3 regions of the Comamonas sp. CMM03 genome follow, and region 2 is predicted to be linked to each of the others. Evidence: riboswitches for the same ligand, from Rfam matches in the RefSeq annotation. Region 2 holds a riboswitch; each other region holds the start of a gene.
The links. Region 2 has a riboswitch for cobalamin ahead of KW830_RS00315 (TonB-dependent receptor domain-containing protein). Riboswitches for the same ligand answer to the same signal wherever they lie in the genome.
Positions count from the first base shown of each region.

Region 1: another riboswitch for cobalamin. It lies ahead of KW830_RS03855 (nitrite reductase); the one in region 2 lies ahead of KW830_RS00315 (TonB-dependent receptor domain-containing protein).
Region 3: another riboswitch for cobalamin. It lies ahead of KW830_RS01670 (TonB-dependent receptor); the one in region 2 lies ahead of KW830_RS00315 (TonB-dependent receptor domain-containing protein).

Region 1 covers NZ_JAHUXB010000001.1:854,679-862,581, reverse strand. The annotation lists gene KW830_RS03885 (cobalamin biosynthesis protein) at 1-13, opposite strand, end outside; gene cbiT (precorrin-6Y C5,15-methyltransferase (decarboxylating) subunit CbiT) at 10-1,206, opposite strand; gene KW830_RS03875 (cobalt-precorrin-6A reductase) at 1,205-1,951, shown strand; gene cobJ (precorrin-3B C(17)-methyltransferase) at 1,968-2,765, opposite strand; gene cobI (precorrin-2 C(20)-methyltransferase) at 2,782-3,522, opposite strand; gene KW830_RS03860 (precorrin-8X methylmutase) at 3,530-4,159, opposite strand; gene KW830_RS03855 (nitrite reductase) at 4,143-5,399, opposite strand; cobalamin riboswitch at 5,587-5,827, opposite strand; gene KW830_RS03850 (VWA domain-containing protein) at 6,034-6,519, opposite strand; gene KW830_RS03845 (ATP-binding protein) at 6,696-7,853, opposite strand; gene cobN (cobaltochelatase subunit CobN) at 7,850-7,903, opposite strand, start outside.
Region 2 covers NZ_JAHUXB010000001.1:66,095-73,997, reverse strand. The annotation lists gene KW830_RS00320 (cobyrinate a,c-diamide synthase) at 1-784, opposite strand, end outside; gene KW830_RS00315 (TonB-dependent receptor domain-containing protein) at 810-2,684, opposite strand; cobalamin riboswitch at 2,751-2,991, opposite strand; gene KW830_RS00310 (hypothetical protein) at 3,118-3,333, shown strand; gene KW830_RS00305 (cell division protein ZapA) at 3,330-3,806, shown strand; gene KW830_RS00300 (EAL domain-containing protein) at 4,106-6,559, opposite strand; gene KW830_RS00295 (HD-GYP domain-containing protein) at 6,556-7,903, opposite strand, start outside.
Region 3 covers NZ_JAHUXB010000001.1:355,793-363,695, forward strand. The annotation lists gene KW830_RS01655 (mandelate racemase/muconate lactonizing enzyme family protein) at 1-552, shown strand, start outside; gene KW830_RS01660 (tripartite tricarboxylate transporter substrate binding protein) at 587-1,561, shown strand; gene zigA (zinc metallochaperone GTPase ZigA) at 1,849-3,039, shown strand; cobalamin riboswitch at 3,214-3,469, shown strand; gene KW830_RS01670 (TonB-dependent receptor) at 3,597-5,882, shown strand; gene KW830_RS01675 (ABC transporter substrate-binding protein) at 5,894-6,892, shown strand; gene KW830_RS01680 (iron ABC transporter permease) at 6,889-7,881, shown strand; gene KW830_RS01685 (ABC transporter ATP-binding protein) at 7,896-7,903, shown strand, end outside.

The DNA.
Region 1 (7,903 bases), 790 kb from region 2:
TCGCGTGTGTCACGGGCAGCTCCATGACCACTGCACCAGCGGCCGCGCTGCATTCCAGGACTGCATGCTTCCCAGCGGCCGGGCCTCGCTCCATTGCAGCTGCAACAGCTGACCGCCATGGCTGCGGTGCAGCTCCATCAGCAAGGCCTGGGTTTCCAGCGCCACGGCATTCACCACCAGACGCCAGGGATGGTCCAGTCGCGCCCGCAGCGCCTGGAAAAGCGCCAGGGAGAAGCCGCCACCGACAAACACGGCCTGCGGCTGGGGCTGCAATGTGGCCAGCACGGCCAGGGAATCCCCCTGCACCACCTGCAATGCCACGGCATAGCGTGCGGCGTTGTGGGCAATATTGGCCACCCGCCCGGCATGCTGCTCCACACACACGGCCGTGCCACCGGCCAGACACCATTCCACGGCGACCGAACCCGATCCGGCCCCCAGGTCCCACAGGCACTCCCCCTTGCGCGGGGCCAGGGCCGCCAGCGTCATGGCCCGCACCGGGCTTTTGGTGATCTGCCCGTCATGCGCAAACGCATCGCACGCGCGGCCGGCCACCTGCGGCAGGCCCTGCCCGCCACGGGCCTCGAAGGCGGCCGCCACGGGCGCCACCACCGGCTGCTCCAGCATTTGCTGCGCCAGCTCGCTGGCCTTGCCAGTGCACACCGTCTGTGCCTCGCTGCCGGCATTCGACACCAGCCACAGGGGGCTCTCGCCCCAGTCCTGCCCGGTCAGCCAGGCGGCCAGGCGGTGCGCCGCCGGCGCATCCCGCAGCAGGCAGATGAAACGTTCGCCCTGCGCCAGCAGCGGCGTCAGAGTCTCCAGGCTGCGGGCATGCAGGCCCAGGCAATGCACCTGCTCCTGCGACCAGCCGAGCTCGCCCGAAATCCACGAAAATGTCGACGGCTGCGGATGGTTGCGCCACTCGCCGCGTTCCAGGTGCCTGGCCACCGAAGCCCCGCCGCCAAAGTGAAACGGATCCCCCGACACCAGCATGGCGACCTTCTGTTGACCGCGCAGCTGCAGCAAAGGCTCCACGCTGAACGGAACCGGCCATGCGCGGCCACGCTCCCCCACCTGGGCCAGCGCCAGATGCCGCGGGCTGCCGAACACCACCGCAGCCTGCTCCAGGTCCTGCACGGCCGCAGCGCTCAGGCTCTGCAGGCCCGAGGGATGAATCCCGATAATCGAAAGCCACGGATAGGCCATGACCCAAGTTCTCCTGTTAGGCGGCACTTTTGATGCCTACACACTGTCCACCCTGCTGCATGCAGCGGGCATTCCGGCCGTCTACTCCTACGCCGGCGCCACGCTGACGCGGCGCACCGCTCCCCTGCCCACCCGCGTGGGCGGTTTTGGCGGCGTCCAGGGCCTGGTGGATTACCTGCAGCAGCACCGCATCAGCCATGTGATCGATGCCACCCACCCGTTTGCCGCGCAGATGAGCCGCAACGCCCTGGCCGCCTGCACGGCGGCAGGCATTCCCCTGCTGTCGATGGAGCGCCCCGCCTGGTCTGCCCAGCCCCAGGACCGGTGGACACCGGTGGCCGACATGGCGGCCGCGGCCCAGGCATTGCCACCGCAGTGCCGCAATGTGTTTCTGGCCATCGGCCGCAAGCAGCTGGCCGCCTTTGCCGGCCAGGCCAGCGCACACCGCTTTGTGCTGCGGGTGGTCGACCGCCCCGAGGAGGCCCTGCCCCTGCCCGCCGCCAGTTACGAACTGGTGGTGGCGCGCGGCCCTTTTGCGCTGGCCGACGAAATCGCCCTGCTCCGGCACCATGCCGTCGACTGCATCGTCAGCAAGAACGCCGGCGGCGCCGATACCTACGCCAAGATCGAAGCCGCCCGCGCGCTGCAGATCCCCGTGGTCATGGTGGACCGCCCGCTGCTGCCCGCTCGCACGCAGTGCCAGACCCCGCAGCAGGCCATGGACTGGCTGGCCGGCCAGCGCTGAGCGGCGGGCACCGCCTTCAGCCATGCGCAGGCGCTCCATAGCTGCGCGGCGTGTAGACATGCCGGCCCACCTGACGGGTCAGGCTGTTGCCCACGATGACGACCGTGCGCATGTCCGCCATGTGCGGCGTCACCTGCTGCAACTGGCACACCCGCAGGGTCTCGTCCGGCCGGCTGACATTGCGGGCAAAGCAGATCAGGCGCTCGGGTTCGCAGTGCGCGGTCAGGACATTCAAAGCGCGCACAAAGCCCTGGGGCCGCGACTTGGAACAGGGGTTGTAGAACGCCATGGCAAAGTCGGCCTGTGCCGCAAGCCGGATCCGGCGCTCGATCACTTCGGCTGGCTTGAGGTTGTCCGACAGATTGATGGTGCAGAAATCATGGCCCAGCGGAGCACCCAATCTCGCGGCCGCCGCCAGCATGGCCGTGATGCCGGGCTGCACGTCCACCTCCACGGCCTTCCAGCGCAGCTGCTCCTGCGGGCTGGCGCCCTCCAGCACCTCGAACACGGCACTGGCCATGGCAAACACGCCAGGGTCGCCGGACGAGAGCATCAGCACCTTCCGGCCCTCGGCCGCCACATTCAGCGCCTGGCGGGCGCGGTCCAGTTCTTCCCGGTTGTCGCTGGCATGCAGGCGCAAATGCTCCAGCCCGCTCAGCCGTTCCACATAAGGAAAATAGCCAAAAGCATCGCTGGCGCCGGCAATCGACTGCCGGGCCTGCTCCGTCAGCAGCGCCGCGTCGCCGGGCCCCAGGCCCAGCACGCACAGCTGCCCCGTGATGGCGCCCTTGACCGCGTTCTGTGTGGTGTCCATGTCCATGCGGCTGCGCTCACATGTCATTGGCGGGGCGGCGGCCATTGCCGTGCACGATCACAATCGCAAAATACGGGCAGCGCTCCGGCGCATCGCGCAGCGGCATCACCTGCTCGTCGCTCATGGTTCCGTTGATCACCAGCCACGCCTGGTCCAGCTTGCCCTGCTCCGTCAGCAGCGAACGGATGCGGCCCAGATGGCGGCCGACCTTCATGATCACCAGCGCATCCGAGCGGGCCATGTGGGCGCGCAGCGGCTCGTCGGCCAAGGTGGCCGGCAGCACGCTCATCACATCGTCGCCCCAGGTCATGGGCATGCCCGTGGCATGCCAGCAGCCCACCATGCCGGGGATGCCGGGCAGCACCTCGACCGGCACCACCCCTTCCTGCTGCAGGCGCACATACAGGTGCATGAAGGAGCCGTAGAAGAACGGATCGCCCTCGCACAACACGATCACATCCTCGCCGCGCGCCAGCTCGGTCAGGCGCGCTTGCCAGCCCAGATAGAAATCCGACAGCTGCGCGACATAGCGCGGGTCGTCGTGCGGGATCTCGGTGGTCAGCGGGTACTCCATCGGGTACTCCGTGACCTCGGCGTGCAGCATGCCGTTGACCAGCTGCCGGGCCTTGCCCGGGTGGCCGCGCTTGCGGAAATACGCGACATGGCGCGCATTGCGCAGCAGACGGTCCGCCTTCACGCTCATCATGTCCGGATCACCGGGGCCCAGGCCCACGCAGATAATTTTGCCGCTGTTCATACGTTCCTCACTCCACCGACGTCGCCAGCGCATTGACTGCAGCCACCGTGATGGCCGATCCGCCCAGACGCCCCTGCACAATGGCGAAAGGAATCTGCCCCCATGCACGCAGCGCATCCTTGGACTCGGCGGCACCGACAAAGCCCACGGGGCAGCCGATGATGGCGGCCGGGCGCGGGCATGCCGGGTCCTCCAGCATGTTCAGCAGGTGGAACAGCGCGGTCGGCGCGTTGCCGATGGCCACCACCGCACCGTCCAGGTGTTCGCGCCACAGCTCCAGCGCGGCGGCACTGCGGGTATTGCCCATGGCCTGGGCCAGCCCGGGCGTGCGGGCATCCTGCAAGGTGCAGATGATGGCGTTGTCGGCAGGCAGGCGCTTGCGCGTGATGCCTTCGCTGACCATGCGCGCATCGCACAGAATCGGGGCGCCGCGCTGCAGGGCTGCTTCTGCGGCCTGCGCAAAATCTGCGGAGAAATGGATGTCCTGTGCCAGGCTCACCATGCCTGCGGCATGGATCATGCGGCAGGCCACCCGCTCCTCCAGGGGCGTGAAGCGGGCCAGATCGGCCTCGCTGCGGATGATGCGAAACGATTGCCGGTAAATCTCTTCACCGTGCATTTCATAGTGGTAGGTCATGAAGTAGTGTGGGGAGTTCTGCAGGCAGTGCCGATCCGGCCCGGTAAGGGAGCCGGACCGTTGGGCAGCCGGGCTGCCCGGCAGCGCCTGCATGGAGCCAGACCGCGTCCGGTGCGGACGTGCTGGCAAAGATCAGTGAGGTGGCATCGGACGACAGCGCGCAGAACTTGGCGCAGCCGCTGACGTGCAGATGCCCGCGCTCAGGCACATGGGGCGCCAGTTGCAGCGCCATGTCCTGGGCCGGCACATGGGCCTGCGCACAGCGCGGGCTTCCGGTGCAGGCCGACACCCGCAGGCGTGCATCCGCTGCATCGCTCATCCAGTGCCGTGCATCCAGGCGGGCCACCCGCGCCGGCGCATCCGCCGACATCAGCAGCAGCGAACGCCAGGGCGTGACGCGGATTTCCGTGTCGGCCGGCAGGCTGGCCGCCAGCGCCTGCATCGCCAGGGCATCGATGCGCCCCAGCGGAGCCCCCAGCACCCAGCCTTGCGCCAGCTGACCCGGCAGCACCGGTGCTGCAGCGGGCGGCTGCGCGCCCTGGGGCACCGCATCCTGCAATAGCGTATCCAGCGGCAAAGACGGCAGCAGCGCCTGCAGGCGAGTCGGCGGTGTACCGGAAACGGCCATCCGCGCGCGGGCGAACCAGGCGGCAATGTGGATCGCGGCATCAACCAGCTGCTGCACATCGCCAAAGCGGTACCAGTCACCGGCCTCGCCCAATGCCAGGCCATAGCCGCCGTCCGCATCCGCCCAAACCCGCAGATCAGAGGCCACGCCGCCCAGGCTGCGCGCTGCATCATCCACCAGCAAGCCGAACTTGCTGGGCAGCGCAGCCATGCCCTGGCGCTCCAGCGCACTGGGGCACAAGCGCTCCACCACCGCACGGCCCAATAGCGCGGCGAGCTGGTGGGTGCGGTCATGGACCGTGTAAAAAGGGGTGCAATGCACGGGCGGCGCCAGATCGGCATCCGCATCCGCCGGAATCAGCCGCGCCGCCACCAGCTGCGACAGCAACGCAGGCAGGTCCGCATCCGCCACCCCGCGCAGCTGCACATTGCCCAGCCGGGTCAGCTCGATCTGGGGGTGCGCCAGGGACAGTGCCAAAGCCGCCAGTGCGGCCCACTGCTCCGCGTTGATGGAGGCACAGACCGGGCGCACCCGGACAATCCATCCATCTTCCGACCGCATGGGTTTCCATGCCGTGGGACACCAGCCCTGGACCTTGATGGAATCAGCCATGGTGCGCAGCGCCCCCATCCAGAGCCGCTGCCCACACCGTCAAACCCAGAGCCTCTCGCGCCATGCTGTATCCGCAGTCGGTCAGGCCGATACCCGGGCCGGACGATTGAAACTTGCAGGGGGGATGGAAGATGGAAGCGATTGGCGGCGCGAAGATGCGAGCCCATCAAGCCACATGCACTCCCGCTGCGCCTTGTTCACGCCAGGCCGGTCTCCGGACTTACAGAGCTCAACTCGTGGAGTTGATCGCTGGACGCGCCTTCCCGCTTGCGCAGTGGCTGTCATTGCTGCAAGCAATGACGGGCGTCCCCTCTCTCTGATTACCGTTGCGGGTGCAGTGCAGGAATGGTGGCGAACCACGCACCTGCTTCTCGTTTCATTTCCTTGCGCGCAGTGCGCGGCGAAACACCTGGGATCAGCGCGAATTTTACGCGATATCTGCCCCCATCCCGCGCCCGATCCGAAAACTCCACCCCAGTATCGGCCGCCACTGATGCAACGCAGCAAATCACCGCTTTTTTCCGCCGCTCTGCGGCATGCAGCCTGCCGCAGCGGACAGCGCAGTGAGCGGCACGGTGACCAGCACAGCGGGGCTGAAAAAGCCGTGGCACGCCTGCCTGGGTGCCCACTGCACTCAGCCGGCAGTGGCAAAAAGCTCCGCCCGCACCCACTCCCCGCACCACATCGCCGCCAGCCGCTGGCACCGCCCCAGCGCCACCGCATCATTTTCAAAGTCGATGATGCAGCAACGGTCCACCCCCTCGGGGCGCACCGGCAGCGGATCAAAGCGTCCGTCCGTCAGCAGCCAGACCGTGGCCCGGGTGCCGGGCGGGCAGCGCCGCAGCGCACCCTCCACGGCGTCGACAGCGGGCTGGATCGGCGTTCCGCCACCGCCGCGCAAGGGCGCAATCCAGCCGGCATTGAAAGCCCCGGCTTTCGCCGGGGACTGCAGCCACCGTGCCTGCTCGCCCGCAAATCCGATCACCGCCATATGGTCGCGATCGCGGTAGAACTGCTCGGTCAGAGCCAGCAAGCACCCTTTGGCCCAGGCCAGCTTTTCACCGCGCAGCATGGACGCCGACAGATCCAGCAAGACCAGGTGCAGGGTCTTGCTCCCCACAGGCCGCGGGCGAAAACGCAGGTGTTCGGGCCGCAGCGCCCCGCGGCCCTTGGACGCCAGCGTGGACACCCAGTCCAGGCGCCGCCCTGCCGCCCCGTTCAGCCGGCCCTTGCGAGAGGTATTGCCACCGCGCCCCGCCTTGGCCTTTCCGGCCAGTCCCGCCACAGCGGAGCGCGTCAGGCTTTTTTTGGCAGCAAAGGCTTCAGCGACTTGACCGCCTTCATCGCCACCAGCTGGGGTGGCGGCATGGCGCCCCAGGCATCGGCCGGGGCGGCATGGTCCGGCAATGTATTCGCCGATGGTGCCGGCCCATGCCCGGACTGGCCGGACGGGGTACCTGCCCCCTGCGCCCCACCGGTTGGCGGCGGGGCTGGAGGTGGCGTCTGTTCCTCGGAACTCGGCTGCTGTTCCGGCTGCTGCGCCGGCTCACCCGACGCGGGCGGCTCAGCCGGTGCAGCCTGGGTGCGCCGGTGCGCCAGCGCCAGTTCCGCCACCGCCTGCACGTCCGCCGGCGTGACGGCACCGCGGCCGTGCAGCGCCGCATGCGCCCGCGCCGCGCGCAGCATCACCAGATCCGCCCGCACCCCTTCCACCCCGGCGTCCTGGCAGCGCTGGGCGACATCGTCGTGCACGGCATCGGTCCACGCCACAGCCGCCACGCGCTCGCGCGCCAGCTTCACCCGCTGCGCCAGATCGGATTGCGCCGCAGCGTGCTGCTCCACAAAGGCCTGCGGATCGGCATCGAAGGCCATGCGCGTCTTGACAATGGCCTTGCGCACCGCGGCACTGGGCACATTCTCCAGCCGCACGAACAACCCGAAGCGGTCCAGCAGCTGCGGCCGCAGCTGGCCCTCTTCCGGATTCATGGTCCCCACCAGGGTGATGCGCGCATCGTGCTGGTGCGACACGCCGTCGCGCTCCACCCGGTTGATGCCGCTGGCGCTCACGTCCAGCAGCAGGTCCACCAGCGCATCGGCCAGCAGGTTCACCTCATCCACATACAGGATGCCGCCATGGGCACGCGCCAGCAAGCCCGGGCGGAACACCACCGCACTGCGCTGCAGCGCGGCTTCCAGGTCCAGGGAGCCGGCCAGCTGTTCCTCCGTCGCCCCCAGCGGCAGGTTCACAAAGCGGCCGGCCGGCAGCAAGGCAGCCAGCGCCCGCGCACTGGTCGACTTGGCCGTGCCGCGCGGCCCCTCCACCAGCACGCCGCCCAGCAGCGGGTCCACGGCCGCCAACAGCAAGGCCGTCTGCAGCTGCGGCTGTCCCTCGATGGCAGTGAACGGAAAGCCCGCCGCCTGCGCGGGCGGTGCGGATTCGGTGGACGAGATCATCGCTTCTCCAACAATTGTTCAGCGGCCAGCAACTGCTGCTCCAGCAGCGC
Region 2 (7,903 bases):
GCCCCTGCAGCCAGGGCTGCAGCGCCTGCTGTCCGGCCGGCGGCTGGGCGGCAGCTGCGGCGGGGAATTCCACGCTCCAGCGTTGCCAGGCGGCCCAGTCCATCTGGCCCAGCGGGGTGTCGGCCAGCTGGTCGGCGGCGGCGTTCAGCCGCGCCATGGCATCGGGCAGCTCGTGCGCAGCCACCAGGCCTAGGTGACGCTCTGGCAACAGCTGTGCATCCCTGCCCTGGCCGATGCGCGCCAGCGCGCCCAGCCACAGATCGGGTTCGCGCAGGCTGGTTTGCAGCATCTGCGCATGCATGCCGGTGGCCACGCGGTTGGCCAGCACCCCGGCCCACGGCACCTCTGGTTGGTACTGCCGCATGCCCAGCACCAGGGCACCAAACGAGCCGGCCATCGCGCCCGCATCCACCACCAGCAGCACGGGCACGCCCAGTTGCTGGGCCAGATCCGCTGCGGTCGGGCTGCCGTCGAACAGGCCCATCACCCCTTCGATCAGGATGACGTCGGCCTCGCCGGCTGCGGCATGCAGGCGGGCCCGGACCTCGTCCATGCCCACCATCCAGCCGTCCAGGTTGTGCACCGGCGCACCGCTGGCCAGTTGGTGCCAGTAGGGGTCCAGAAAATCCGGGCCACACTTGAACACGCGCACCGTGCGCCCCTGGCGGGAGTGCCAGCGCGCCAGCGCGGCGGTCACGGTGGTCTTGCCCTGGCCCGAGGCCGGGGCCGCCACCAACACGGCCACGCAGCGGCGCGCAGCTTGGGCGGAAGTTTCAGTCAACATGCATGCTTTCCGGCGGCCCCGGCGGTCAGCGGGGCAGCCATTTCAGACCCACCCAGAAGGTGCGGCCCGGCGTGGCGTAATCCTGGGCCAAGGTATAGGCCCGGTCCATCAGGTTGTCGATGCGTGCGGTCAGGGTCAGGTCCCTGGCCACCTGCGTGGAGGCCGACAGGTTGAACAGGGTGTAGCCACCCAGGCTCATGACCTGCTCGTCCTTGGCGTTGTAGCGGCGGCTGGCCGCCTGCATTTCCCCACCCAGTGTCCACCCGTGCACGGCGGCATCCACTCCCAGGGTGGCAAACCGGCGCGAGCGGCGTTCCAGCAGCTTGCCGGTGGCCTCGTTCGTGGGGTTCTGGAAATCCACGGAGCCATACCATTTCAGCCGACCGGTGCGGTAGGCCCCGGTCAGGGTGATGCCCTGCAGCTGCGCACGCTCCACGTTCACATAGCAGGACGTCTTGCCGCAGCTGCCCAGGCCTTTTTCATAGGACACCAGGTTCTGCAGCTTGTTGCGGTACAGCGTCACTCCCAGGTGATTGCCCTGGTCGGCCCAGCGCAGACCGATTTCCTTGTTCAGGCTTTCCTCGGGGGCCAGTGCCGGATCGCCATAGTCAGAAAAGCGCTGATACAGGCTGGGCACGCGAAAGCCGGTCGAGGTGGAGGCGGTAGCGCGCCACTGGGGTGCAAACGCCCAGGCGTAGCCGATGCCGCCGGTGTTCTTGCGGCCGAAGTCGCTGTCCTCGTCGCTGCGGGCATTCAGCTGCACGCTGTGGGCACCGAATTTGGCGCCGTAGCCGATGGCCACGCCGGTCTGGTCGCGGTCCTTGTGGCTGGTGTTTTTCAGGCCGGTGTTCTCCAGCGTGTCTTCGCGCCGCTCCAGCGCCAGGCTCAAGGTGCCGGGGCCCAGCAGCCACTCGTTCTGCAGCAGCATGGTACGCAGCCGGGTTTCGGCTTCGTAGGTGCTGGTGCCCGAGGTCTCGTAGCGGTTGGTGGATTCGCTGACGGACAGGCGCGTGCGAAAGCGCTCCGTCCACTGGGCGGTCCAGCTCAGGCCATAGGCATCCAGCGCGCGCAGGCCGCGGTCGTCCTTGACCGACTTGCTGGCGTCATACCCGGCATTGGTGCGGCTGGTCAGGGCCGTCAGTTCCAGACGCTGGTCGGCATTCAGCTGCAGCCCCACGCGGGCGTTGGCCGATTTGCGCGTGTAGCCGTCACGGTCTTCGTTGTGCACGCCGCGGTTCTTGGAATCGAAGCCATGGCTTTCGGCATAGGACAGGCCCAGCGCGTAATCCACCATACCCTGGGCGCCGCTGATGCCGGCCTCGGCCTTGCGGCTGCCGTACTCGCCGGCCCCCACGCCCACAAAGGGCTGCACGCCGGCGGTTCCACGCTTGGTGAACACCTGCACCACGCCCGCCAGCGCGTCCGAGCCATAGACCGCGCCCGCCGGGCCGCGCAGCACTTCGATGCGCTCGATCAGGTCCACCGGCAGGGATTCCCACTGCGCTCCACCGGAGCCGTTCTGGACATCGACACGGATGCCGTCGATATAGACCGCCGTGTGCTGCTTGCTGGCGCCGCGCAGGTAGAGACCGGTTTCGGTGCCGGGGCCGCCGTTGCGGGTGATCTGCACGCCGGGCAGCTTGGCCATCACGTCTTCCAGCGACCGGCCGGCCTGCTGGTCCAGCTGGTCGCGGTCGATGACCGTCATGTCCGCAATCACATCCGACAGGCGCTGCTCGCTGCGCGTGGCGGCCACCACGGTCTCCTCCAGCGTGGCGCGTGCAGAGGGGCTCTCCTGGGCCTGGGCGGCTGCCGCCACAGCGCACAACACGGCCGCCGACACGGCAGACCACGGCAAGGCGGGCGCCACGGCACCGGCCTTCAAAACATTCGAGAACATGAGAAAAAACACCTAGTCGCCCGTACCAGCCTCCCCGCCAGTGATGGGCAAAACCATGCCCGCTCGAGCGGGCACACCAGTGTTGGCCGGTATCCGGGCTGGTCCTCCACACCATCGCCTTCCCAGACGCTTGTTCAAGGCATCCAGTGGCGGTATCAGATGGCGGGGGTGCATGGCATGCACCAGGGACTCACCGTTGCGGGGGCAGCGCAGGCTGGGCGGGTTCTGAAAAAACGAGGCCGTCCTGCTTCCCGTTGAACTGCTGCGCGTGAACCGCGCTGCGAGCACCAACAGCAGCGATTTTAGTTTCAGTCCTGCCGTTCGTAGAAAAACTGCTGTGCACCGGTGTTTTCCAACGTCATATGCAGGCTGATTCGGCCTTATTTCACCTGCTTACATTTAGGCACGCCTACAATTGCTACCCTCTATGTCTATGACCTCGCAGCCTTCCATGATCGAGCCGCTGGCAGAGCGTGTTGATCGCCTGCTGCTGCGCCACGCCGAGCTTCAGCGCACCAATGCCCTGCTGGCCGAGCAGGTGGCCGCGCTCACACAGGAGCGCGATTCCCTGCGCTCGCGCCTGCAGGCGGCCCGTGCACGGGTGGACGCACTGATTGAGCGCCTGCCCGCCAACCAAGAGGCACCATGAGCCAGATCGAAGCGCGCATCCTCCAGCAAGACTATGTGTTGACCTGCCCCGAGGGCCAGGAAGACATGCTGCTGGCCGCCGTGCAGCGGGTGGATGCGGACATGGAACGTATCCGCAACACCGGCAAGGTGCGCGCCCGCGAACGCGTGGGGGTGCTGGCCGCCGTGAATCTGGCGTTCGAGAGTGCATCGCTGTACACCCGCGTGCAGGAACTCGAGCAGGAGCTGGAGCTGACGCTGGAAAACGGCCTGGCACCTGCCGCCCTTGCGGCCGACGCACTGCCCGCAGCCCCGCTGGAAGACACCCCACGGGACGACACCCTGCAGCAAGCACTGCAGGCACAGGAAGAAGCCCAGGCATTGGCCGCGCAGTTGCAAGAGCTGCTGGCACTGCGCGAGCACGAATTGCAGCAGGCGCAGGCGCTGATCGAACGCCTGGAAGCCGCGCTGGAAGTCGACAGCAAGCTGCTGTAGAGGCCTTGCGGCAACGCCGAAACGGTGCTGCCGCGCAAATCCCCCTTTTCTCCATCCGGTCCACCACAAGCCGCCGGTCACGCGCTAAAATGAAGGCGTCTGCAAATCTGCCGTGCTTTATATTGCCTTGAACCAATGCTCCCTGAGCACGGGCTTGGTACATTGCCAGGCAAGCGTGATCGTCTCGCGTTAGACGAACCCAACGTCTGGTTGCCCTCGCCCACCTGAACCCCCGGTTCAGGATGACGGCGCGGTGGTTTTTGCAGACACCCCCACCCTCATCCCGGCGGCCAAGGCCGCTACATCGGCCGGTCTTCTCCCGGCACTCCGCCCCCCAGACTTCCTGCTTCCAGGCCTGCCGCCTGGGCGCGCAGCATGGCCTGGAAGGTAGCCGCCTCGACCCCCGGGGCACACAGAAACCCCTGGTAGAAGCCGCAACCCATGCGCATCAGCGTTTCACGCTGCGCGGCGGTCTCCACGCCCTCGGCGACGATCTCCACATCGAGCGCGCGCCCCAGGCCGATGACCGCCTCCACAATGGCCTTGTCGCTCATGTCCTGTGGCAGACCGCGCACAAAGGACTGGTCGACCTTGAGCTTGGAAATCGGCATGCGCTTGAGGTAGGCCAGGTTGGAATAGCCGGTACCGAAGTCGTCGATCACCAGCTGCACACCCAGGTCCGCCAGCTGTTCGATGCAGTGCACGATGACCGGCTCCTTCTGCAGCAGGGCCGACTCGGTGAGCTCCAGCTCCAGCCAGCATGCCGGCAGGCCATAGGCACTGAGCAGCGAGGCCACGCGCGCCGCATAGTCGGGTTGGTGCAGCTCCAGCGACGAGACGTTGACCGACACCTTCACGCCCAGGCCCTGCTTGACCCAGCGCATGGCTTCCTTGACCGCCTGCTCCAGCACCCAGGCGCCGAGCTTGACGATGTAGCCGGACTCCTCGGCCAGCGGAATGAACACCCCGGGCGAGACCACGCCCAGGCGTGCATCCGTCCAGCGCAGCAGCGCCTCGCAGCCGACAATGCTGCCGGTGTGCATTTCGACCTGGGGCTGGTAGACCACGCGCAAGGCGTCGCGGTCCAACGCCTGCCGCAGCGCATGCTCCATCTGCACCCGGCCCAGCAGCCCGTTGGACATGGCCGGCTCGTAAAAGCCGAAGCTGCCCTTGCCGCTGGCCTTGACCCGGTACATGGCGGTGTCGGCCTGCTTGATCAGCTCGTTGAGCGTGCGGCCGTGCTCGGGGTACTGGGCCATGCCGATGCTGCATTGCACCGAAAAGCCCAGGCCGTCCAGCACGAACGGCTCGCGCATCGCATCCTGGATGCGCCGGGCAATCCGCTCGGAATGCTGCTTCTGGCACGCGTGCAGGTAGAGAACGAATTCGTCTCCGCCCAGACGGCACAGCACATCCAGCGGCCGCAGACAGGACTGCAGGCGCTGCGCCACCAACTGCAGCACCCGGTCGCCGAACTGGTGGCCCAGGGAGTCGTTGATGATCTTGAAGCGGTCCAGATCCAGAAACAGGATGGCGAACTCGGCCTGCGTATCCTGGGTGATGGCCTGCTCCACATGTTGGCCCAGCATCAGGCGGTTGGGCAGGCCGGTCAGCGCATCGCTGAAGGCCAGCTGTTCGATCTTCTGCTGCGCCGCCTGCTGCTGGGTCAGGTCCCGGATGAAGCCCACGCTTTGCTGCACCTGCCCGCGCTCATCGCGCGAGACCACCCAGGACAGGCGCACGGCGCAATGGCTGCCGTCCACGCGCTGCAGTTGGCGGTTGCCTTCCCAGTGGCCGACCTCTTTCCACGCCTGCGCCACCGCGTCCAGCCATTCCGGCTCGGTCTGCGCAAACAGCGCGCTGGCCTGCGCACCGGGGGACAGGGCCGCACCCAGCATACCGTCGCAGGCCGGATTGGTCTGGAGGACGGCACCCTGCGCATCGGCAATGAAGATGGCGTCCAGGCTGCTCTCGAACACCTGCGCGGCCACCCGCAGGCCGCTTTGGACTTCCATCTCCCTGGAGATGTCGCGGAACGAAAAAATACGCCCCACGGCCATGCCGTGGCGCAGCAGCGGGACCGAGCGGCGTTCCACCACGCGCCGGTCCGCCAGATTCAGGATATCGGCCGTGTGCACCAGGGGGTCCTGGCCCAGTGCCTGCAGCTGCTGGTCGTACTGTGCAGGCGACAGCACCTGGTCCCGCATCCAGGCCATGATGGCCGCATCATTGCGCTGCAGCAGCAGCGCAGCCGGCATGACCCAGATATCGGCCAGCTTCTGGTTGAAGGCGCGGATGGCGCCATCGGCCGAACACACCAGCACACCATCGGCGGCCGAGTCCAGGGTGGCGCGCAGCTCGGCCAGCAGGCTCTCCAGCTCGCGCTCGTTGTGCTCCTGCTCGCTGCGGTCCAGCAAGGTCCACAGCAGCCAGTTCCCGCCCTCGGGGTCTTCGACTTCACGGATGCGCTGCTCCACCGGGATGGCCCGGCCGCTGGCATGCAGCACCTGGGTGTGGGTCACCTGCCCCCAGCTGACTTCCGCGACATCGTTCCAGCGGTACAGGTCCTGCGGCGCCGCCGCCAGATCGCGCACGTGGAAGCCTTGCAGGCGCGAGCCCGTCAGGCCCACCAGACGCTGCGCCGCCGAATTGGAATACGCCACGGTCAGGCTGTGGGGATCCACCAGCCACACCGCCTCGGTCATCCACTCAAACGCCTGGCACCATGCCTGCAAATGGGTGGACTGGCTCATGCCTCCCCTCCCACAGCAGACATCAGCGGCACGGCACGCTCGAAGAAGTAGCAGACGCGCTGGCGCGGCGACAGATAGTCCAGCACCTCGCGCGGCAGCTGCGCAGGGCGCAGGCTGCGCTTGATGACCACGCCGCGCAGCTCCGACAGCTCCACGGGCTCGGCCTTGGCCCGGTCTACATCCGGGTTGTAGAGCAGCACAGCTGGTTTCAGCGGCTGGTCGCTGCGCACGGAGGCCACCAGGCCATACCGTTCATCGCTCAGCTGCACCACCGAGCCCGGAGGGTAGACCCCCATCACGCGCACAAAGAGTTCGACCAGCTCGCGCGTGAAGCCGCCGCGGCGGCGCCCGAACAGGTCCGACAGCGCTTCGTGCGGGGTCAGGGCCACCGCATGCGCCAGCGGATTGCACAGCTTGTCGTAGCAGTTGGTCAGCGCCAGGATCTGGCCTTCGATGGACAGGTCTTCTTCCACCAGGTGCAGCGGAAAGCCCGTGCCGTCCGTCGCCTCGTGGTGCTGTGCAATCGCCGTCAGGGCGGCGGGCGACAGGCCCATGCGCTGGCCATAGGCCACGGAAGCACCCACATGGTCTTCGTACGCGGCTTTCTGCTCCGGCGTGAAGCTGGGCAGCAATTCGGTGCAGCGGGGATCGATGTCTCTTTTGCCCACATCGTGCAGCAAGGCCGCCAGACCCAGGTCCATCAACCGCGCCGAATTGAGCCCGTGGGACTTGCCCAGCAGCAGCGAGAGCACAGTGACATTGATGGGGTGAGCGCCCTGCTGTTCGCCCACGCTCTCGGACAACAGCCGGATGGCCGTCTGCGAGGCATCCAGCAGCTCCGCGATATACCCGGCCACCAGGCTGGAGCTGGCGCGCATCGCGTCCTGCGGGTCGTTGACCAGCCGGGACACGACTTCGCGGTAGCTGTGGGTGGCGGCAGAAAAGCGCTGGTCGCAGGTCTTGAGTGCGGCCACTTCGCTCGACGCCATGGCCGGCACATCGCGTGCCGCCAGCGTCGGAATGTGCAGCCCCGACGAGCCGATGGTGGCGGGCCGTGCCGGCTGTGGCTGCGTGCCATCAGCTGCGGGCGCCTCCCCCTCTTCATTTGTAAGAGGAGGTAAAAAAGTCAAAACACTGGGATCAGATTTTGCAGGAATGCAACGAATCTCGTCCAAACCCAGCGATTGCAGCACGTCAATCTGTTCCTGGCTGTTCACTCGAAAGCTGCTCACTGGAAATGGATGGCGCAACCAGCCAATGTCCAATTGGACATACATACCTATGCAGATGTCCCGAACGTCAATTAAAAGGGAGTGCGTCACGTTGTTTGGGCTGCAGCACGCC
Region 3 (7,903 bases), 290 kb from region 2:
CCCGACGTGGAGCTGATGCTGGATTGCAACAACGGCTGGGTCGATACCGTGCAGGCCATGCAGTACCTGCGCCGCATGGAGCAGTACGACCCCTACTTCATCGAAGAGCCGTTCAGCCCCGACGACGTGGAAAGCCACGCCCGCCTGGCCAAGCTCACCCGCATCCCCGTGGCCACGGCGGAAATCGGCTATGGCCGCTGGTACCACAAGCACCTGCTGGACATGGGGGCCGCCTCCATCCTGCAGACCGATGCGGCGGTGTGCGGGGGCATTACCGAGTGGAAGCGCATTGCCGCCATGGCCGCCGGCTACGGCATCCAGATGTGCCCGCACTGGTTCCACGACGTGCACGCACCGCTGGTGGCCGCCACGCCGAACGCGCGCTACGTCGAATTCTTCTGGGATGACCAGGTCCTGAACTTCCGCCGCCTGCTGGACCGCCAGCTGTCGCAGGAAAAGGGCCGTGTCGTTCTGCACCAGACGCCCGGCCTTGGCTTCAACTTCGACGAGGCGCAGGTGGCGAAGTTCGGCCGCTGGAGCAAGGTGGCGTAAGACCCCTCGGCTCATATAAAAAAGGAGACAAACCATGCAACGCAGACAATTTCTGTCCACGGTCGCCGCAGCCGGCGCACTCTGTGCCCAGCCCGGCTTTGCCCAAGGCAAGCCCCCGGCGGGGCCGGTCAAAATCCTGGTCGGTTTCTCGGCCGGTGGCGGCACCGATATCCTGGCGCGCATCATCGCCAACAAGCTGAACACGCTGTGGGGCATCCCCGTCATCGTGGAAAACAAGCCCGGCGCGGCCGGCCTGATTGCGGCGGCCGAAGTGGCCAAGGCCCCGGCCGACGGGAACACGCTGATGATGGGCCACATCAACGCCCTGGGCATTGCCCCCGCGCTCAACCCCAAGCTCGGCTTCTCGCCCGAGCGGGATTTTGCGGCGATTGCGCTGGTGGGGCAGACTCCGCAGGTGCTGGTGGCCAGCCCCAAGTCGTCCACCTCCATGCCAGGGCTGCTGGCGGCCTTGAAGAAGAAGTCCGGCGAAATCAGCTTCGGCTCCTCCGGAACGGGATCGGCCCAGCACCTGGCGCTGGCGCTGTTCGAGCAGACGGCCGGGGTGTCGGCCCTGCACATCCCCTACAAGGGCGCATCGAATGTGATGACGGACTTGCTGGGCGGGCAGATCGACTATGCGTTCGAAGGCATGACCACCGCATCGCCCTTCATCAAGGGCGGCAAGGTGCGTGCGCTGGCGCAGACCGGCACCAAGCGCGTGAAGGCCTTCCCGGATGTGCCCACCGTGGCCGAACAGGGCTACCCCGGCTTCAACGCCAGCATCTGGTTCGGGCTGGTCGGCCCCGCCAAAATGCCTGCGGAAGTGGTGGCTCGCATCAATGCCGACGTCAACCGCATCCTGGCCATGCCGGATGTGGTGAGCAAGCTGGAAGAGTTCGGGGCCGAGGACGGCGGCGGAACACCGCAGCGCTTTGAGGCCTTCATGCGGGATGAGCGGGCCAAGTGGGCCAACCTCATCCAGTCGCGCGGGATCCGGGTGGACGCCTGAACCAGGGTAGGGCCGCAGCCACCCAGGCCGTTGCGGGTAGGCGGGCGGCTACGTGTAGCGCTGACATACAAAGCCCCCGCTGTTTTCGGACAGCGGGGGCTTTGCTTTATGCCGGGTGGTGCACTGCGCTGCCGAGCACTTTCGGGGACATGCGGGCCCGGAGGGCGCTGTGCGGCAAGTGGCTGAACAACAGCAGGGCGGGGTGACGTGTTCGCGGCTGCGGCTGTTTTCTGTCTTCATATTTGATAATGAGTTATCATTATCAAATCTTGTTCATGGTACCGGCGATGGCAAAGCTTCTCCCCGTCACCGTCCTGTCTGGCTTTCTGGGCGCAGGCAAGACGACGCTTCTCAACCACATCCTCCACAACCGCGAGGGCCTGCGCGTGGCGGTCATCGTCAACGACATGTCCGAGGTCAACATCGACGCGGCGCTGGTGCGCGAAGGCGGCAGCGACCTGTCCCGGACCGAGGAAAAACTGGTCGAAATGAGCAACGGCTGCATCTGCTGCACCCTGCGCGAAGACCTGCTGGTGGAGGTGCGCCGCCTGGCCCGGGAAAAGCGCTTTGACTACCTGGTGATCGAGTCCACAGGCATCTCCGAGCCGCTGCCGGTGGCCGAGACCTTTACCTTCACCGACGAGGCGGGCGCCTGCCTGTCGGACATTGCGGTGCTGGACACCATGGTCACCGTGGTGGACGGCTTCAACTTCCTCAAGGACTACGAATCCCGGGACAGCCTGCAGGGGCGCGGGGAGTCAATGGGGGAAGGCGACGAGCGCAAGGTGGTGGACCTGCTGGTCGAACAGGTCGAGTTCTGCGATGTGCTGGTGCTCAACAAGACCGACCTCATCACCGACGCAGAGCGCCAGCGGCTCATCGCCATCCTGAAGACCCTGAACCCGCGTGCACGCATCGTGGAATCCAGTTTCGGCAAGGTGCCGCTGGCGTCGGTGCTGTCCACCAAGCTGTTCAACTTCGACGAGGCGGCCAAGGCCCCGGGCTGGCTGAAAGAGCTGCGCGGCGAACACACGCCGGAAACCCAGGAATACGGCATCGGCAGCTTTGTCTACCGCGCGCGCCGGCCGTTCCACCCCAGGCGCTTTCACGCCCTGGTGGGGTCTGAATGGCCCGGGGTCATACGCTCCAAAGGCTTTTTCTGGCTGGCCAGCCGCCCCCTCTATGCGGGCAACTGGTCGCAGGCCGGGGCTGTGTGCCGCCATGGCAGGGCAGGGCGCTGGTGGGCCGCCGTGCCCCGGGAACAGTGGCCGCGCGAGCCCGAGGCGCTGGCCACCATCACCCAGCACTGGGACGAACGCGTGGGCGATGCCCGCCAGGAACTGGTGCTGATCGGCATCGGCATGGACGAGGCCGCGCTGCGCCAGCGGCTGGATGCCTGCCTGCTGACCGACCAGGAAATGGCCCTGGCCCCCAAGGCCTGGACCGGCTTTCATGACCCGTTCCCGGCCTGGGACTGACGCTGTGCATGCCCGGCTGCAGCCCTGGTTTAGCCATTGAGCCGCCTTTGTGCAGCCTTTATGCAGCGCTGCGCTCCATCGGCTGCCAAGGCATGCATTCTGGATATGTCCGGCGTGTTGTGTCCGTTGCGGACATGTGTCCTGAACGATAATTCCTCGCTGCATTGAGATACATTTCAATGCTTGTTACGAGGTGCTGCATTGGCCTGACGGCCACTGGAGTTAAACGGGAAGCAGGTGCGCTCCATGGAGTGCAATGCCTGCGCTGCCCCCGCAACGGTAAGCGAATCACCCTCTGCACCCAGGTAAGACCTGAAGCCACTGCGCACTGCGTGGGAAGGCGTGGAGTGGGCCGAAAGTTCCAGGACGGATGTCCCGGAGTGTCGGCATTTCGCGAGCCCGGATACCGGCCTTGTCACTTTTGTTGGACGCCGCGGGTGAGCGCGCAGTCCAGGTTGGATGGGTTCGTGCGCCGAGCTGTCCTGCCTGCGCATGCATGCCTGCGGATGTTTTCTTGAATCGGCCTTGCGGGAGAGCAGGGCCATCTGGAGCCGCGCATGCGCACCCCTTCCCGTGTTTCCCCGGGCCCCTTCTGCGGGCCTGTCGCTTTTCCCCTTTCCGCCCTGAAGCCCGTGACCGCCGGCGCCGCGCTGTGCTGCGCGCTGTGGGGCGCCCACGCCCAGGGCGTGGCCGACAACACCGCGGCTTCTGCCGCCACTGCTGCCACCGCCACCGCATCGACATCGGCCCCGATCCCGGCTGCGGCGCTGGGCGATGTCTTCGTCACCGCCACGGCCCGGCCCGAGGACCGCGCCCGCATTGCCGCCACCACCCAGGTCATTGACCGCCAGGAGATCGAACGCTCGTCGGCCCGCTCGGTCACCGACCTGCTGGCCGAACATGCGGTGGGCTTTCTCAGCGAATGGACGGCAGCCCAGACATCGCTGAACCTGCGCGGCGCCGCCACCGACGGCCAGGGGCGCGACTTCAAGGGCCAGGTGCTGGTGCTGCTCAACGGCCGCCGCGCTGGCACGGCCAATCTGTCCAAGCTCAGCCTGACGGATGTGGATCGCATCGAAATCGTGCGCGGCCCCGCCTCGGTGGTCTACGGCAGCCAGAACATGGGCGGGGTGATCAACATCATCCTGCGCACTGGTGCCAGCGGCCCGCTGAACCGCGTCACGGTGACCGGCAGCTCCTGGGGCGGCTGGAGCACCCAGGCCCAGACGGCAGGCGCCAGCGGCATGCTGGACTGGTATGTGGGCCTGAACACCAGCGCCCGCGATGACTACAAGTCCGGCGACGGCGGCTTCGTCATGCAGAACACCGGCTGGAAGCGCCGCGGCGCGGTGGCGGCCCTGGGGCTGCAGATCGACAGCCTGAACCGGGTGGAGCTGCAGGCCCGCACCGACGGCATCTACAACGCCGGCTTCCGGGGATCCGGGTCCAACATCTACAGCAAGGACAACCGCGACAACCGCTCGCTGGACCTGACCTACACCGGTGCGCTGGCCGACCAGTCCGTCAGCTGGCTGGCGCAGGTCTACCACTTTGTGGACGAGGACGAATTCAACTGGGCGTCCCCCGTCATCAAGAGCGGCACCAACCCGGTGCCGGGCACGGCGCGCGACTACAACGACCGCAAGCTGGATGCCACCGGCATCCGCCTGCAGCCGCGCTTTCGCCTGTCTGCCGCCAACGACCTGCTGGTGGGCGTGGACTGGGAACGCAGCCACCTGCGCTCGGACCGCTTCCGCGTGGCCATGCCCGGCGGCCCGGCGGGCCAGGTGGCCCCGTACGACAACAACCAGACGGAAGAAACCAAGGCGCTGTACCTGGAAGACGCCCACACCCTGCTGGACAACCGCCTGACCTTGCGTGGCGGCCTGCGCAAGACCTGGGGCGAGACCCGGTTCGATCCCACGCCCAACCTGGCGTTTGCCCAGTCCAATGTGCGCAAGTACGACACGCACACCTGGTCCCTGGGTTCGACCTGGAAGGCCACCGACGACTGGAACCTGCGCGCAGGCATCGCCACCGGCTTCCGGGCGCCGACCGCCACCGAACTGGCCGCCGACTTCACCGCCGTGGGCGGCGGGCGCACCTTCGGCAACCCCAATCTGAAGCCCGAGACCAGCCGCCAGATCGAAGTGGGCACCACCTTCACGCAGCCGGGCTGGAAGGTGGATGCAGCGCTGTTCCAGAACGTCATCTCCAACCGCATCACCACCGTGTCCCGGGGCCCCAGCACCAACACCTCGGACTATGCCAACAACGCCGCAGAAGTCGTGGCGCGCGGCCTGGAGCTGACCACCAACGTCGACCTCAAGCAGGTGCTGGCCCTGGGTCTGCCGGGCCAGTCGCTCAGCGCCTTTGCGGGCGGCTACTACCACTTCGACATGCGCGACAAGGGCGCGGCGGCCACCGCCAACACCGACCGCGTGCAGCGCATGTACCGCTTCCAGGCCTCTGCCGGCATGCGCTACGCCCAGGGCATGGACCGCAATGCAGGTGACTGGAGCATGCAGCTCACGGCGCTGCTGCGCGGACCGATGTGGTACGACACCGAAGAGAACCTGCTGGTGCCGCAGGGCGAACCCAGCAGCACCTACATCCACCGCAAGGGCGCCTTCACGGTGTGGAACCTGCGCGGCGACTACCGGGTGAACCGCAGCGTGAAGCTGTTTGCGGCGGTGAACAATGTCTTCAACCTGAACCGCAGCCCCATCTTCATTGCGCAGGACCGCTCGCCCTGCCTGGCGGATGCGCGCTTCCAGAACGGCGGCTGCGGCACCTCCATGCCCGGGCGCGAGCTGATGGTCGGCCTGCAGGCCGACTTCTGAGGCCAGGCTGCATGCACAGGCCCGCCAGCCCCCTTCCGCAAGCACGCACGGAAGCACTCCCGGACGCACTGTCCCGGCGCGCCGTGCTGCGCCGCTGGGGCGTGGCGGCGGCGGGCGGCGCCTTGCTGCCCGGCCTTGCCATGCCCACGGTGCTGGCCGGTGCGGGGGCTGCAGAGCAGGCCATGCAGGCGGCCTCGGGCATCCACCTGAAGGATGCCCTGGGGCGCGCCGTCTGGTTGCCCCGGCCGCCCCGGCGCATCGTCACGATTTTTTCGTCCAACACCGAACTGGTCGCCTCCCTGGGGCTGGTGGAGCGCATCGTCGGTGTCGAGGATTTCACCCGCTACCCGGCCGAGGTGCTGGGCCTGCCCAAGGTCGGCGGCCGGCTGGGATTTTCCGTGGATGCCGTGGTGGCCCAGCGCCCGGATCTGGTCATCGTGACCCCGGCGCGGCAGGCAGCCACCCAGCTTGTCGCACCCATGGAACGCATAGGAGTGCCCATCATGGTTTTGCTCAGTCGCACCCTGCAGGAGGTGCTGGACAACATCCGCCTGGTGAGCCAGGCCTGCGGCGAGCCCGAACGCGGCGCCGCGCTGGCCCAAGCCCTGCATGCGCGGCTGCAGGCCGTGGATGCCACCGTGGCCGGCCGGCCGCACCTGCGGGCGCTGATGGTCACCGGGCGCGCGGGCAACGGCATGCTGCTGCTGGCCCGCCCGGGCACCTACACCGGCGAAGCCATGGTGCGCGCCGGCTGCCAGCACGCACTGCCGGCGCTGGGCGTGCTGGCCCAGGTGTCGCCCGAGGCCGTGCTGGCCGCGGACCCGGATGTGCTGCTGTTCGCCGGCAACCAGGCGGGGCTGGACGATCTGCTGCACCAGCCCGGCTGGCGCGACATGCGGGCCCTGCGCCAGCGCCACTGCTGGACCGTGTCCCGCTCCGAATTCCTGATCCCCGGGCCGCGCACCTTTGACGGTATCGAATCGCTGGCCCGGCAACTGCACCCGATATGACTTCACGCACAACATGGTGGGCCGCGCTGCTGGTGCTGGCCCTGTGCCTGCTGGGCGCGGCCTGCGCCGGCCACCAGTGGGCCAGCGTTCCGGAGCTGTGGCGCGCGCTGAGCGGCGACGACTCCCTGCACAGCCGGCTGCTGCTGCAGTGGCGCCTGCCGCGTGTGGCAGCCGCCGCCTGCGTGGGCGCGCTGCTGGGCCTGTCGGGGGCCATCTTCCAAGGCGTGTTCCGCAACCCGCTGGCCGAACCCTATCTGCTCGGTGCCTCCGGCGGCGCAGCCCTGGGCGCCACGGTGGCCTTGCTGGTTCCGATGGGCCTGCCCCAGGGCGTGGTGCTGCCGGTGCTGGCCTTTGCCGGCGCCTGGGGTTCCACCTTGCTGGTGCTGGCCGTCGCCCGGGCGGCGGGCGCGCTGGATGCGGCCGGCCTGCTGCTGGCCGGCGTGGCGCTGGCCGCCATGCTGGGCGCGCTGCGTTCTTTCCTGATGCTGGCCCTGTCCGATGAAACCGTCAGCCTGCAGGTGGTCATGAGCTGGGTGCTGGGCGGTATCCAGACCCCGTCCTGGAACGGCCTGCTGGTGCTGGCCGGCATCACCCTGGGCTGTGTGGTCGCCACACGCCCGCTGGCCCATGGCCTGGACCTGCTGGGCCTGGGCGACACCGTGGCCAAGGGCTTCGGCCTGAACCCGGAGCGCTTCATTCCGCTGGCCGTGCTGGTGGGCTCGCTGGTGGTGGCGGCCGCCGTGGCCTACGGCGGGCTGGTGGCCTTTGTCGGGCTGGCCGCGCCGCACATTGCACGCTGGATGGTGGGGCCCATGCACCGCGTGGTGCTGCCTGCCAGCGCCCTGGTGGGCGCCATCGTCGTCACCGTGGCCGACGCCCTGGCGCGCAGCGTGCTGCCCCCGGCGGAAGTGCCGCTGGGGCTGATCACCGCCATCGCCGGCGGCCCGTTCTTCATCATCCTGCTGGCGCGGCGCCTGCGCGCGTCATGACCGCGAGGTTTCCCATGCACGA